DNA from 3 places in the Neobacillus oceani genome. Region 1 is predicted to be linked to each of the others. Evidence: riboswitches for the same ligand, from Rfam matches in the RefSeq annotation. Region 1 holds a riboswitch; each other region holds the start of a gene.

Region 1 (4,213 bases):
GCTGCAACCTGAACCGGGACACGGTTTCAGAAATAAAGAAGGCTGGCATTCATATTGAAAAAACGAGAACGTATTACAAAGGCCTTTTTCTTGTAATTGAGTGCAGGAATATAGAGGAAATGTGTGAAAACACCGGCATTCGGGAATGGTAGAGGGAGACTTTTTTGCCAGGAGTGTTTTGGGATGTTCTTCTACTATATTCACATTGCCGTTGAGGTCGAGAAGCCCGGGATTACATACCTGGCTGGTTGGGAAGAATCGGATACTGAGCGATTTATGTTTGATAAGGCGGACAGGTTCCGCATTTTACGCCGGAAGGGTGAACCGGTTCTGCAGCTGGCTGAAGATGACCAAGGAAATTGGTACTTTATGACCTTTTTTACCTCGAAGAGTTTATCGGGCCTGAAATGGGCAAGACAAACAGCCAGGCCCGCATATGTGGAAGATGGGACAACCCTCCCGCTTGTCAGCCTGCTGGAGGATGAAGGGCTGCTGCCAGCGGATGAAGGGTTCGATAAGGCGTATGCCCATACAAGTATACTAGTGGATAACCTTCATGGCTTTTCGGCGGAAAAACAGGCCGGACTTGCGAATGCGGATGGCGAGGACGATCCAACGGTGGTCGGGAACATCCATTTTGTGAAGAATATTTTTAAAGGGAAAGAAACGCGGTACATCGCAGGAGTGGAAACGCGTTCGTTTGCGACTGTGACCGAAAATGAGCCGTATTTCAGGGAAATCCATCTTAAAACGAATGCATTCCTTTACCTTTTGTATTTCGTTTACTTTCAGGAATACAATCAACTGCCGTCCAAACAAATGGTTCCAAGGCTTCTAGGCAATTTATGGGCATCCAAACAAGCGTTGAACACGGGCTGGAATCCAACTTTGTTTGAAACTGAACAGCTATAAAAGCAAAATTTCTCGTAAAAGGAGCTGCCGAAAATGAAAGTGAAAATTAACCGCAATGCCGCAAAAGTACTAAAAGAGATGCTTAAAACTGCCGAAGAAGGCCAAATGTTCCGGGTCATCATCACACATATGCACGGAGACCATGCCCACTATGACCTAGTCCTTGATACGCCTAAGGAGCATGATGAAGTCGTTAAAACGGACAAGGATATCGACATCATCCTCGATTCACGCGAGGAATATTTAAATGGAGTCTGGATTCAGTATTTTTACGTCCCACGCGAGGAGTTTGTAATCACGAACCCTTCCAAAGGCGGCCACCATCATCATTAAGTACGGGCGAAAAGCACTTCTTTCGCCCTCAGGTTGAAAAAGGGGTTTGACTTTCCAACTGCAATACGCTAAAGTAAATGAAATTGTATATTTCTTATCGAGAGAGGTGGAGGGAACGGCCCTTTGAAGCCTCGGCAACAGGCCTTTACGTGTACTGTGCCAATTCCTGCGGGCAAGCGCCTGAAAGATAAGAAGAGAACGGATGCCGCCCTCTTTTTATCGAGAAGGGTTTTTTTTGTCTAGCTCCAGCGCCCAGCGCCTAGTGTACTTCGGTCCCCTCGCTACGATAAGTCAACATCGATTCGCCTAGGCTCATCGTGTTTCCTTTATCTCCATCGGGGCCCTCCAGTCCATACGGCGCTAAACGGGCGCTTGCGCTTTTCATAATACCCAAAACTGAATACCGTTCTTATCAAGAGAGGTGGAGGGAATGGCCCTTTGAAGCCTCGGCAGCAGGCCCAACGGCACTGTGCCAATTCCAGCAGGGAATCCCTGAGAGATAAGGAGAGCAACGCAAACAAACTAGCAACCTCTTCCTTATCGGGAGAGGTATTTTTATTAAAATTCAACGGAAAGGAGAAGAAAAGTGGCAAGAACATCAGAAATGATTGAGAAGAGGAAAGAAAAACTGATTGAAGAACTACTTTCAAGGAATGTATACAAAACATCGGATAAACAGCATCTATACGACGCGCCCCTACAAACCCTTGAACATGAATACATGCTTATATTAAAAAAAGAAGCCGGGCGCTAAAGATTGAAGCGCCCGGCTTTTTTTTACTTCCACATCAGTGATAAAAGCAATTTGTTTTTAAAAAGCTGGAGGAGAAATTCAGTATAGTATTCCTGCTTCAGGGAGACATTTACCACTTTATCCAGGCTCGTATGGAAATAAGCATCCGTTAGGTCGTCATTTCCGTAAAAATAGTCGCGGACGGTGTTAAAATTTTTTTCGAGGGCATGGTCCGCAAATTTCAGGGTGAATTCCAGGTCACTTTCACCTTGCATTTCAACGATTTCCAAACGGGTTCGATCGTATGTGTAAACCAAATCCATCACAGGTTTCCCCCTTTATTGTAAATACCGGAAATAAACATAGACCGTGCAAACGGCTATTGTCAGCAACATGAGCGGGAAGGCGACGATAAGGAATTTCACGAAGGAAATTGGATGTTTTTCCTTTGCGGCCATACCGGCGACAATGACGTTGGCACTCGCGCCGATCAAGGTTCCGTTCCCGCCGAGGCATGCGCCAAGAGCGAGGCTCCACCACAGCGGTTCCAGGTCGGTAATTCCCATCGCGCCCATGTCTTTGATCATCGGAATCATCGTGGCGACGAATGGAATATTGTCAATGAATGCGGATGCGATTGCGCTGACCCAAAGAATGAGCAACGATGTCGCGGTCACATCCCCGCCGGTAAACTCCATCGATTTTTCGGCGAGCATTGAAATAATCCCTGTTTCCATTAAGCCTCCGACAAGGACGAATAGACCGATAAAGAAAAAGATTGTCAGCCATTCGACTTTTTTCATTGACTCCTCAAGGTAATGTTCCCCAGTTATTAGTAGGAGGAGAAAGGCGCCCGCCAATGCGATTGTCGCGTTCTCGACTTGGATGAACTGGTGGACAAAAAAGCCCAAAATTGTTACCGCGAGAACAAATAGTGATTTCTTCAGCAATACAGTATCGGTGATTTCCGCTTTTTCATCAAGATTCATAATGCCGGCTTTCAGTTCTTCCGTAGTCTTTAGGGACTTTCGATAAAGGAAAGCGAGGATCGCAATATTCACAATCAATACGATAAACGAGATTGGAGCCAGGTTTACAATGAAAGCGGAAAAAGTCAGCTCCTTGACGGCGCTTCCTAACATTATGTTCGGCGGATCGCCAATGAGCGTTGCCGTGCCCCCGATATTCGAAGCGATAATTTGCGTAATCAAATAGGGCATCGGATTCACTTTCAGCTGCAGCGTAATACTGAAGGTAACTGGAACAATCAGTAAAACGGTCGTCACGTTATCGAGGAATGCAGAAGCCAGTGCGGTAATCAGCCCTAAAACAATGAGGAGCTTTAAAGGGTCACCTTTTACCTTCTTTGCAGACCAGATGGCCAAATAACGGAATAATCCGGTTTCAGCCGTGATTGCGACAATTAGCATCATCCCTGTCAACAGGCCCAGAGTGTTAAAGTCAATGTGTTGAAGTGCTGTTTCCTGATTGAGTATGCCGAGGAGAACCATCGTGATGCCCCCTGCCATCGCGATGATTGTCCTGTGGATTTTCTCGGTTACGATAAATGCATAGGCAACCAGGAAAATTCCAATGGCAAGCAATGCCTGATTTGTCAAAATCCCCATCTCCAGTGTCAAAATATTTATGAAAACTTTTGAATTTTTTAAAAAAGCTTTTCTAAAATTATATTGAAAGAATTTTAAAAACACAACTGCCAGTATTTTAGTGGAATTATAGTAATTCCCCCCTCGTGTAAAAATATGGAGTTATCTTACAAGCAAAACCACTAATCGACAACTTTATGAATTTTTGGGAAACAACGGGATTTGACAGCGACTGCCATTATAAAATATTGATATCGGACTATTGTGGTTATTTCATTTCTAAGGACAATGATAGACCAACTTTGTCTTACAATGGCAGTTCATTGGCCGGGAAGAAGCATCGGGGAACTTGAACTGGGAAGGATAGCGGGATGGAGACATTTGAGAAAATCAAGTCGGAATACCTGGAACTACTAAAGCGTGTGGAAGAACTGGAAGAAAAGGAGCAGGACCTTTCAAAAAAACTCCGGATTAGCGAATCTATGAAACTGAACATTCTCAATTCCCTTCCACTCAATATATTTTTGGAGGACAGGGAAGGACGGACTTTATTTGCGAATGCGGAGGTTCTAAGAGTCCACGGCATGGAACTGGATGAATTGGTTGGAAAGACGGTTTATGATTTTTT
Region 2 (4,213 bases), 430 kb from region 1:
GACGATGGATTTTCTGCTTCACTATGACTCGCCGGCGGACAACAACTTTTATTCAGGGGATGGCATTCCCCGAGGCTATTTTGAGGATGTGCTCGATACGTTCCAGCAGGAACTTGCCCCGCATATGCAAAGGTATGCGCGCCTAAGGAAACGTCAGCTTGGCCTCGACAAATTGCTTTTCTCGGATGTTAAAGCACCGCTTGACCCTGATTTTGATCCGCCCATCAGCTACGAAGAGGCAGGGGAAATCATCGTTGAAGCCGTTGGGGTGCTCGGACCTGAATACCAGGAACAAATGCGGAAGGTTTTCACGGACCGCTGGGTATACCGGGGCGATAACGTCGGGCGGAGGATGATCGCATTCGGAGGCGGCGTCCATGGTGTGCATGGCTATTCATTTTACCCATGGGGAGGCAATCTGTTCGATGTGATTCTCCTCGGCCATGAGCTCGGACACGCCATTCATCTCACGCTTGCCGCTCAAAACCAGAAGTTCATTAACAATGGCGGGTCTCTGTTATTCGTCGAGGCGCCGTCCACCTTGGTCGAACATTTAATTGTCCAGTACCTTCGTGAAAAACGTGATGACCCGAGGCTGCACCGCTGGCTGAATATGTACTTGATGATGAGCTACCACCATAATTGCGTTACCCATATTCTAGAAGCCGAATTGTTGAGAAGGCTGTATAAAATGGCAGACCAGGAGATTCCGTTGACGACAAGTGTCATCAGCGACACGAAAGGCGCGATTTTATCGGAGTTCTGGGGAGACACCGTCGAAATCGATGAAGGCGCGAAACTGACGTGGATGCGCCAGCCGCATTATTATATGGGCCTTTATCCGTTCACCTACTCGATTGGCACATCCGCTTCCACTGTCGTAGCAAACCGGATCAAGGAGGAAGGGGTTTCCGTCGGCGAGCAGTGGACAGAGGTCCTTAAGCGTGGAGGAACATTGGGCGGCTTCGACCTGTACAAGATGGCCGGGCTCAACATGAGCACAACTGACGTCATCAAACAGGCCATCGCCCATATTGGTACGATTGTGGATGAGCTGGAAAAGAGCTTTTAAGTTTTTTTGAAAAAATGAGAAGTGGCTGAACCGAAAAATGCTTCCCTGCCCAGCTACATTTAGTTGCACGTTGAAACATTGGTTGAAACGGATTTTGAAGGAAAAAATAACAGGGAAAGCTGGTCACTTCTATCTAACAAAAAAGTTTAACACTTGACAGTATTATTTTAGTAAACTATTATGAGAATAATCTTAAAAAAATGAATATTTTCCTTATTAAGAGCAGGGGAGGAATCTGGTCCAGAGATCCTGCAGCAACCATCACTCAAATTATATTTCAGTGATAAGGTGCTAAGTCCAGCAAGCATTTTAGCTTGGAAGATAAGGGAGGGTGTAGACTCTATAGACTCTGTTTATAAAACCTCTTCCTTAATGGAAGGGGTTTTTTTGGTATATATAAGGACTTGGCAACAGATGGAACGCCTAAAGTCATTGTCCAATTAATTATATCCATATCAGCTTCTTAGAAAAAACCATACATTCACACGCCTTTATATCCTAGTTATGCTATTGGAAAAATAGGGATAATAAGTAGGAGGAATCAAAGATGCATAAACTCAAATGTTAAAAAGTGTAAATTAGCACCCTGACCATTTAACAACCTATTTTATTTTTACCAAGAGGCTAATAGAGGACCCATCTGTAACGAAAAAACCCGAACATTTAGGAGCCTCAGGGTAATTTACCATGAAGTATCAAGTAAGAAAGAGCGTGTTGCAAAGCTCAATTATTTTTGAAAGAGGGATGAAAATGAAACAAGCTGAACTGGCATCGTCAACCAACAGCGCACCGGATCAGAAAACAATTAGAAAAGTCGTGATATCGGGTGCGATTGGCAACTTTATCGAATGGTATGATTTAGCAATCTATTCTTATGCAGCAATCGGCATATCCTTGGTCTTATTCTCGGAAGCTGGGGAATACGCTCTCATTTATTCGTTGCTTGCCTTTGGTTTCACATATCTCCTGCGCCCAATAAGTGGTGTCATCATGGGGGCAATTGGTGACAGGATAGGCCGTAAAAAACTCCTTGTATTAACGATTTCCATGATGGCGATAGGGACGCTTTGTATTGGACTGATCCCCTCATACGCTGCCATTGGAATCGGCGCTCCGATTCTTTTGATGGCGTGCAGGGCTGTGCAAGGAATCTCTGCAGGTGGAGAATTTGTCGGCGCCGCGGCCTATGTTTATGAGTTTTCTAATAGGAAAAATAAAGTCTTTTTAATGGGTTTGATTCAGTTAGGCACCTGCTTATGCTATCCAGCTGCGGCGTTTGCTGCCTACGGGCTTGGAGTATGGTTAGGTGGTGATGCGTTTAACGAATGGGGATGGCGACTATTATTTATTTCAGCTGCGCCGCTCGGGCTTATTGCGCTATTTATACGATCTGGATTAGACGAATCACCAGTGTTCAAAAAACTACAGGAAAATGGAGAAATCTCGGCATCACCTTTTAAGGATAGTTTGAAATATGATCCTAAACGCTTAATTCTTACATCAATCTATGTCTTAGGTTACAATGCAGCCGCTGTAATGGTGCTTTTATATATGCCAATATACCTTGTGAATGTAAGTGGATTCGCACCAACAGAAGCGAACCTCACAATGGGAATTACGGGGCTCATATTTGGATTGTCTGTACCTGTCTACGCCTGGATTGTCGGTCGAAACCCTGATTATATACCAGCATTTCGCATCGCAAGTTGTGCTGTATTCGCTGTATTCGTTGTTTTTGCCTATTGGTTGTTTACCGTCCCTGGAGGTATGATTTTTGGAATCGTAATACTCGGTTTGATTGTAGGGTTCCATTACGCACTAGCTCCATTTACCGTAGTCGATGTTTTCCCGGCGGCACATCGCTTTACTTCGGGGGCTATCGCTTACAACGTTCCTGTCGCTATAGGAGGTGCACTATTCCCAGTGTTGTTCTCTTCATTTTCCAATATCGGGGCTCTTGTTCCACCTATCTTTGTAGCGCTTGTCAACGTGGTTGCCTGTATATCCGCGATTGGGTTAGCGCGTATAACGAAGGAGCGCGATTCGACGGGGTATGTGCCGAGTACATCATATAATTCATTTTCGAAGGAGATGAGTAAGTCATGACTAAGCCCCTTTCATTTTCTGCATTTCTTATGAATACAGCCAATCACAATTTACATGGATTGTGGCGCGAGGACGAGGGTCGCCAGAGGGATTTCAATGATATAGATCTCTGGATATCATTGGCAAAGCGACTTGACGAAGGTGGCTTTGATTCTATTTTTTTCGCGGATGTGGTTGGATTATATGGAAATCATCGTGGTGGATGGAAATATCATGTAGAAAAAGGGTTGCAAATACCGAGCAATGACCCAATGGTGCTATTATCAGCTTTGGCCGTTCACACAAAGAATCTCGGATTAGCTTTTACGGCCTCTCCACTACAAGAACATCCGTATAATTTTGCACGGCGTGTATCGACGCTTGATCATATTTCAAAAGGCAGGATTGCATGGAACATGACGACAGGATTTTTGGATAATGCTTTTCGAAACTTCGGCTATGATGGTATGGTTGAGCACGATGAACGCTACAAATGGTTGGATGAATATACCGATGTGTTATATAAGCTCTGGGAAGGCTCGTGGGATGAAGGAGCACTCTTGAAGGATAAAGAAAGTGGAATCTATGCTGATTCAGATAAAGTACATAAAATAAATCATGTTGGTGAGCGCTATAAGGTAGAGGGACCTCACCTTGTTGCACCATCACCGCAACGGACGCCGGTACTTTTCCAAGCTGGATCATCACCGACTGGGCGCGACTTTGCGGCTCGAAATGCGGAAGGGGTTTTCATCAAAGCACCGAATCCGGAAATTGCTCGTAAGCAGATTGAAGAAACCCGGCGAATTGCAATTCAACATGGAAGAGATGGAAAGGACCTTCAGTTTTATCAAGGTTTATCCTTTGTTATAGGGGACACTGAAGAAGAAGCGCAGCGTAAAGCAATCGAACTCGAAAATAAGGTAGATTTGGAAATGATGGTTGCACATATGGCAGGTGCGGCAGGGATAGATTTAGGGAATGTCAGCATGGATACCCCGCTTGATGATGTAGATTCACAGGGAATGAGTACTTTCTTTAATTGGGTGAAGCAAA
Region 3 (4,213 bases), 2.0 Mb from region 1:
GCCCAAGGTCGTCAAGCGCGTCGGGGAGGTTAGGGCTGTCGTTATCCTGCAGTTGTTGTCGCTTCCATTCCTGCTTTTGACCGCCTACACGGAAAACTTGTGGCTAGCCGCGATTGGTTTCCTGTTCAGGCAGGCGCTCATGAATGCCGGGAACCCGATTCAAAGTTCGCTCATCATGTCACGTGTTGACGATTCTATGAAGGGATTGGCCAATTCGATCAACCAGACTGTTTTCAATTTAGGGTGGGCGTTTATGGGGCCGGTTTCAACCGGAATCGTAGTCAGGTACGGCGACTATTGGGGCTATGCATATGTCTTCACGATAACCGCAAGCCTTTACTTAATTAGTTCTGTTTACTTCTATCTTGTTTTCGGGAGGAAGGTTTTAAAAAACCAGGCTTCCCAGGTTCCAAAAGCTGCCGGAATGTGACATATTTCCCCGGAATTTTTGCATTACCTTTTAGCTTTGGCGGATTTTTTTGAAAAAAACACAAAAGAAGCCTGCTTATGAAGATTTTGTCGAACGAATAATGGAGGATTCCTACTTCCGGAAATGAATTAAGTAAGCAGGGGGGATTCACAATGATTGAGCAGATTCATCGGTTCTGTGCCAATTTTAATAAAAAGCCGCATATCCATTCTTTATTTGGCAGCAGCCAGACGGTTTATATACAAATTGGAGGTTCTCTTGTGGAGTTTGGGGACGGTAAGGCGATTGTTTCAAACGGTGAGATCCTAAGCAAACCCTTGCTTGCAAACATCACGGGAAGCCCTGAAGCTATCAGCGAACTGCTTTGCGGCACGAAAAGAATACGCGATCTGCTCAATCATCGGGCAATAAATATCGATGCGTCTTTCCGCACTGTGCTGAAGCTTGAATCGATCTTTCTTTTGGCAAAGGAAAATGAGTTTGAAAAAATTCCCTATTGACGGGAATTATGTATTAAGATAAACTTTCATTAAATCTTTGGCAAGATTCTAAAAATTTTATAATTCTTATCAAGAGAGGCGGAGGGAATGGCCCAATGATGCCCGGCAACCGGTGAAAGCACGGTGCCAATTCCAGCAGGGAGACTCCCTGTAAAGATAAGAGGAGATAGCCCCTCTTCTTATGGAGCGGGTTTTTATTTTTAGGGGATTGTAGATGATTTTCCATTGTGCAATCCTGCCTGATATTTCCGGCCCTAGTTCAAAAACTTCTTTATTGACACCTTAATTTCGCCATGATACGATAGCAATCGTGATTAATTGAATAGCTTAGCTACTCTTATCAAGAGAGGTGGAGGGATGTGCCCGATGAAGCCCGGCAACCGTCACAGGATGATTTCTGTGAAATGGTGCCAATTCACACAAAGCGTTCGCTTTGGGAGATGGGAGAAAGGATAAATGTTTATTATGCCTTTCTGCCCGGTTGCAGAAAGGCTTTTTACTTTTTTCGGAATGAATCCTTTTGTATATTCAAACGATAGGATTAGATAGAACAAGGCATGATTGCTGCCCTGCATGATGGGTAAATGGGTGTAAAGAAGGTGATTCGATGATTTCGATAAAAAATGTCAGAAAAAGCTTTCCTTCAAAACATGGGACACTGACAGCGGTTGATAATGTCAATCTCGATATACGCGAAGGGGAAATCTTCGGCGTTATCGGGTACAGCGGCGCCGGCAAAAGTACGTTGATCCGGATGCTGAACAGGCTAGAAAGCCCAACCGAAGGATCCATAACGATTGCAGGCCGTGAAATCTCGAAAATTTCGGGAAGAGAGCTTAGGAAGGCACGCCAGGAAATCTCAATGATTTTCCAGCATTTCAATCTTCTTTGGTCACGCACAGTCCGGGAAAACATCGCGTTTCCGCTTGAAATTGCCGGAATTTCGGGGCCGAAGCGCAAAAAGCGTGTCGATGAGCTAATTAAGCTTGTCGGCCTTGAGGGCAGGGAAAATGCGTACCCGTCACAATTAAGCGGCGGGCAAAAGCAGCGTGTCGGCATTGCTAGGGCGCTTGCGAATAACCCAAAGGTCTTGCTTTGCGACGAAGCGACATCCGCTCTCGATCCGCAGACGACGGATTCGATTCTTGACCTGTTGGTCGACATTAACAAGCGGCTCGGTTTGACGATTGTCCTGATTACCCACGAAATGCATGTTATCAGGAAAATCTGCCACCGCGTCGCCGTTATGGAGAGCGGAAGAATCGTTGAGCTCGGCCCGGTGCTGGATGTCTTTAAGAATCCACAGCAGCCAATAACGAAGCGATTCGTCCAGCAGGTAACGGAGCCTGAGGAAACAAAGGATGCGGTAGAGCATCTACTCGAACGCCTTCCATCCGGAAAGGTCATCCAGCTCACATTTGTCGGCGAGGCGACTGAACAGCCTCTTATCACAAACTTGATCAGGAAGTTTGATATAACGGCCAATATTTTGCAGGGAAAGATCTCACAAACGCAAAGCGGATCCTACGGTACTCTGTTCCTTCATCTTGATGGACCGGAAAGCGAACTCGGAAAGGCGCTGGAATATATTAATTCCCAGCAGGTAGGCGTGGAGGTGATTGCGAATGCTTGAAACCTATTTCCCGAATGTCGTCTGGGAAAATATGTGGGCGGCAACACGTGAAACGCTTTACATGACGAGCATATCCGTTGCAGTTACATTTGTCCTCGGCATCATCCTTGGATTGCTTCTCTTCCTTACTGGGAAGGGCAACCTTTGGGAAAATGCATTCATTAATAAAATCATTGCAGCTTTTGTGAATGTCTTCCGTTCAATTCCTTTCATCATCCTGATTGTCCTGCTCATCCCGTTCACGGTTTTCGTAGTCGGGTCCATGATAGGGGAAAATGCCGCATTGCCGGCACTCATTATCGGTTCGGCGCCGTTTTACGCGAGGATGGTTGAAATTGGGCTGCGTGAAATTGATAAAGGTGTCATCGAAGCGGCCAAATCAATGGGCGCGTCAACCTGGACGATTATTTGGAAAGTGCTATTGCCCGAATCAATGCCGGCGCTTGTTTCCGGAATTACCGTTACAGCGATCGCCCTTGTCAGCTACACGGCAATGGCCGGCGCGATTGGCGCTGGAGGACTTGGAAACCTTGCTTACCTTGAAGGCTTCCAGAGAAGCCGCAATGACGTAACAGTTATGGCAACTATCATCATCCTAATTATTGTTTTTATCATTCAATTAATCGGGGATACGATTACCCGTAAATTGGATAAAAGATAAATCCCTCAGTCCGCGCGGCTGATAGTTTACTTACAACAAAGGAGAAGAGAACATGAAAAAATGGCTTGGAACACTTTTAACATTCGCCCTTGTCCTCGTACTCGCTGCTTGCGGCAGCTCCGATGACAACAAAGCGGGAAGCGACAAAAAGGAAGACGACAACAAACTCGTTGTTGGCGCTACAAACGTACCGCATGCTGAGATTCTTGAAGAAGCGAAGCCGATTTTAAAAGAAAAAGGCATCGACCTTGAAATCAAAACATTTACGGACTATGTTCTTCCTAACAAAGCATTGGACGCAAAGGAACTTGATGCTAACTTCTTCCAGCACATTCCATATTTTGAAGCTCAAATCAAGGAAAATGGCTATGATTTTGCCAACGCTGGCGGAGTCCACATTGAGCCGATCGGCGTTTATTCCAAGAAATACAAGAGCCTTGATGATTTGCCAGATGGCGCGCACATTATTGTGAGCAGCTCTGTTCCTGACCATGGCCGCATCCTTTCCATGCTAGAAAGCAAAGGGCTAATCAAGCTGAAAGATGGCGTTAACAAAGTTGAAGCGACTGTTGAAGACATCGTTGAAAACCCTAAAAACCTTAAATTCGATGCGAAATACGAAGCAAAGCTTCTGCCGCAAATCTACAACCAAGGTGAAGGCGATGCAGTGCTCATCAACTCGAACTATGCAATTGACACAGGCCTGAACCCAATTGAAGATTCAATTGCCATTGAAGAATCTGATTCACCATACGTCAACATCATCGCTGTCAACAAAGGCGATGAAAACAGCGACAAAATCAAAACTCTTTTGGAAGTCCTGCACTCCAAGGAAATTCAGGACTTCATTCTTGAAAAGTACAAAGGCTCAGTCGTTCCGGTATCCGAATAATCGGCTTGCGGACCGGCTTTCCTTAGGAAAAATGTGATACTTCTAATTTGGTGGCCCCCATTCTAAATGGGGGCCGTTTTTTGTTTATCCTTGGATG

Evidence for each region. A riboswitch is a leader RNA that binds a small molecule or an ion and turns the genes downstream of it on or off. The one in region 1 is predicted to bind S-adenosylmethionine.
Region 2: another riboswitch for S-adenosylmethionine. It lies ahead of V1499_RS06445 (MFS transporter); the one in region 1 lies ahead of fbpA (Fur-regulated basic protein FbpA).
Region 3: another riboswitch for S-adenosylmethionine. It lies ahead of V1499_RS17580 (methionine ABC transporter ATP-binding protein); the one in region 1 lies ahead of fbpA (Fur-regulated basic protein FbpA).

Annotation. Positions count from the first base shown of each region.
Region 1 covers NZ_CP143543.1:844,024-848,236, forward strand. Annotated here, with positions in the region: gene V1499_RS04190 (class I SAM-dependent methyltransferase) at 1-152, shown strand, start outside; gene V1499_RS04195 (hypothetical protein) at 184-912, shown strand; gene V1499_RS04200 (iron-sulfur cluster assembly accessory protein) at 946-1,245, shown strand; SAM riboswitch class I at 1,337-1,439, shown strand; SAM riboswitch class I at 1,652-1,751, shown strand; gene fbpA (Fur-regulated basic protein FbpA) at 1,832-1,999, shown strand; gene V1499_RS04210 (hypothetical protein) at 2,023-2,304, opposite strand; gene V1499_RS04215 (ArsB/NhaD family transporter) at 2,317-3,597, opposite strand; gene V1499_RS04220 (putative bifunctional diguanylate cyclase/phosphodiesterase) at 3,957-4,213, shown strand, end outside.
Region 2 covers NZ_CP143543.1:1,271,620-1,275,832, forward strand. Annotated here, with positions in the region: gene V1499_RS06440 (M3 family metallopeptidase) at 1-1,072, shown strand, start outside; SAM riboswitch class I at 1,283-1,400, shown strand; gene V1499_RS06445 (MFS transporter) at 1,760-3,178, shown strand; gene V1499_RS06450 (LLM class flavin-dependent oxidoreductase) at 3,175-4,213, shown strand, end outside.
Region 3 covers NZ_CP143543.1:3,454,352-3,458,564, reverse strand. Annotated here, with positions in the region: gene V1499_RS17590 (MFS transporter) at 1-430, shown strand, start outside; gene V1499_RS17585 (hypothetical protein) at 583-930, shown strand; SAM riboswitch class I at 994-1,093, shown strand; SAM riboswitch class I at 1,265-1,377, shown strand; gene V1499_RS17580 (methionine ABC transporter ATP-binding protein) at 1,538-2,563, shown strand; gene V1499_RS17575 (methionine ABC transporter permease) at 2,556-3,224, shown strand; gene V1499_RS17570 (MetQ/NlpA family ABC transporter substrate-binding protein) at 3,277-4,116, shown strand.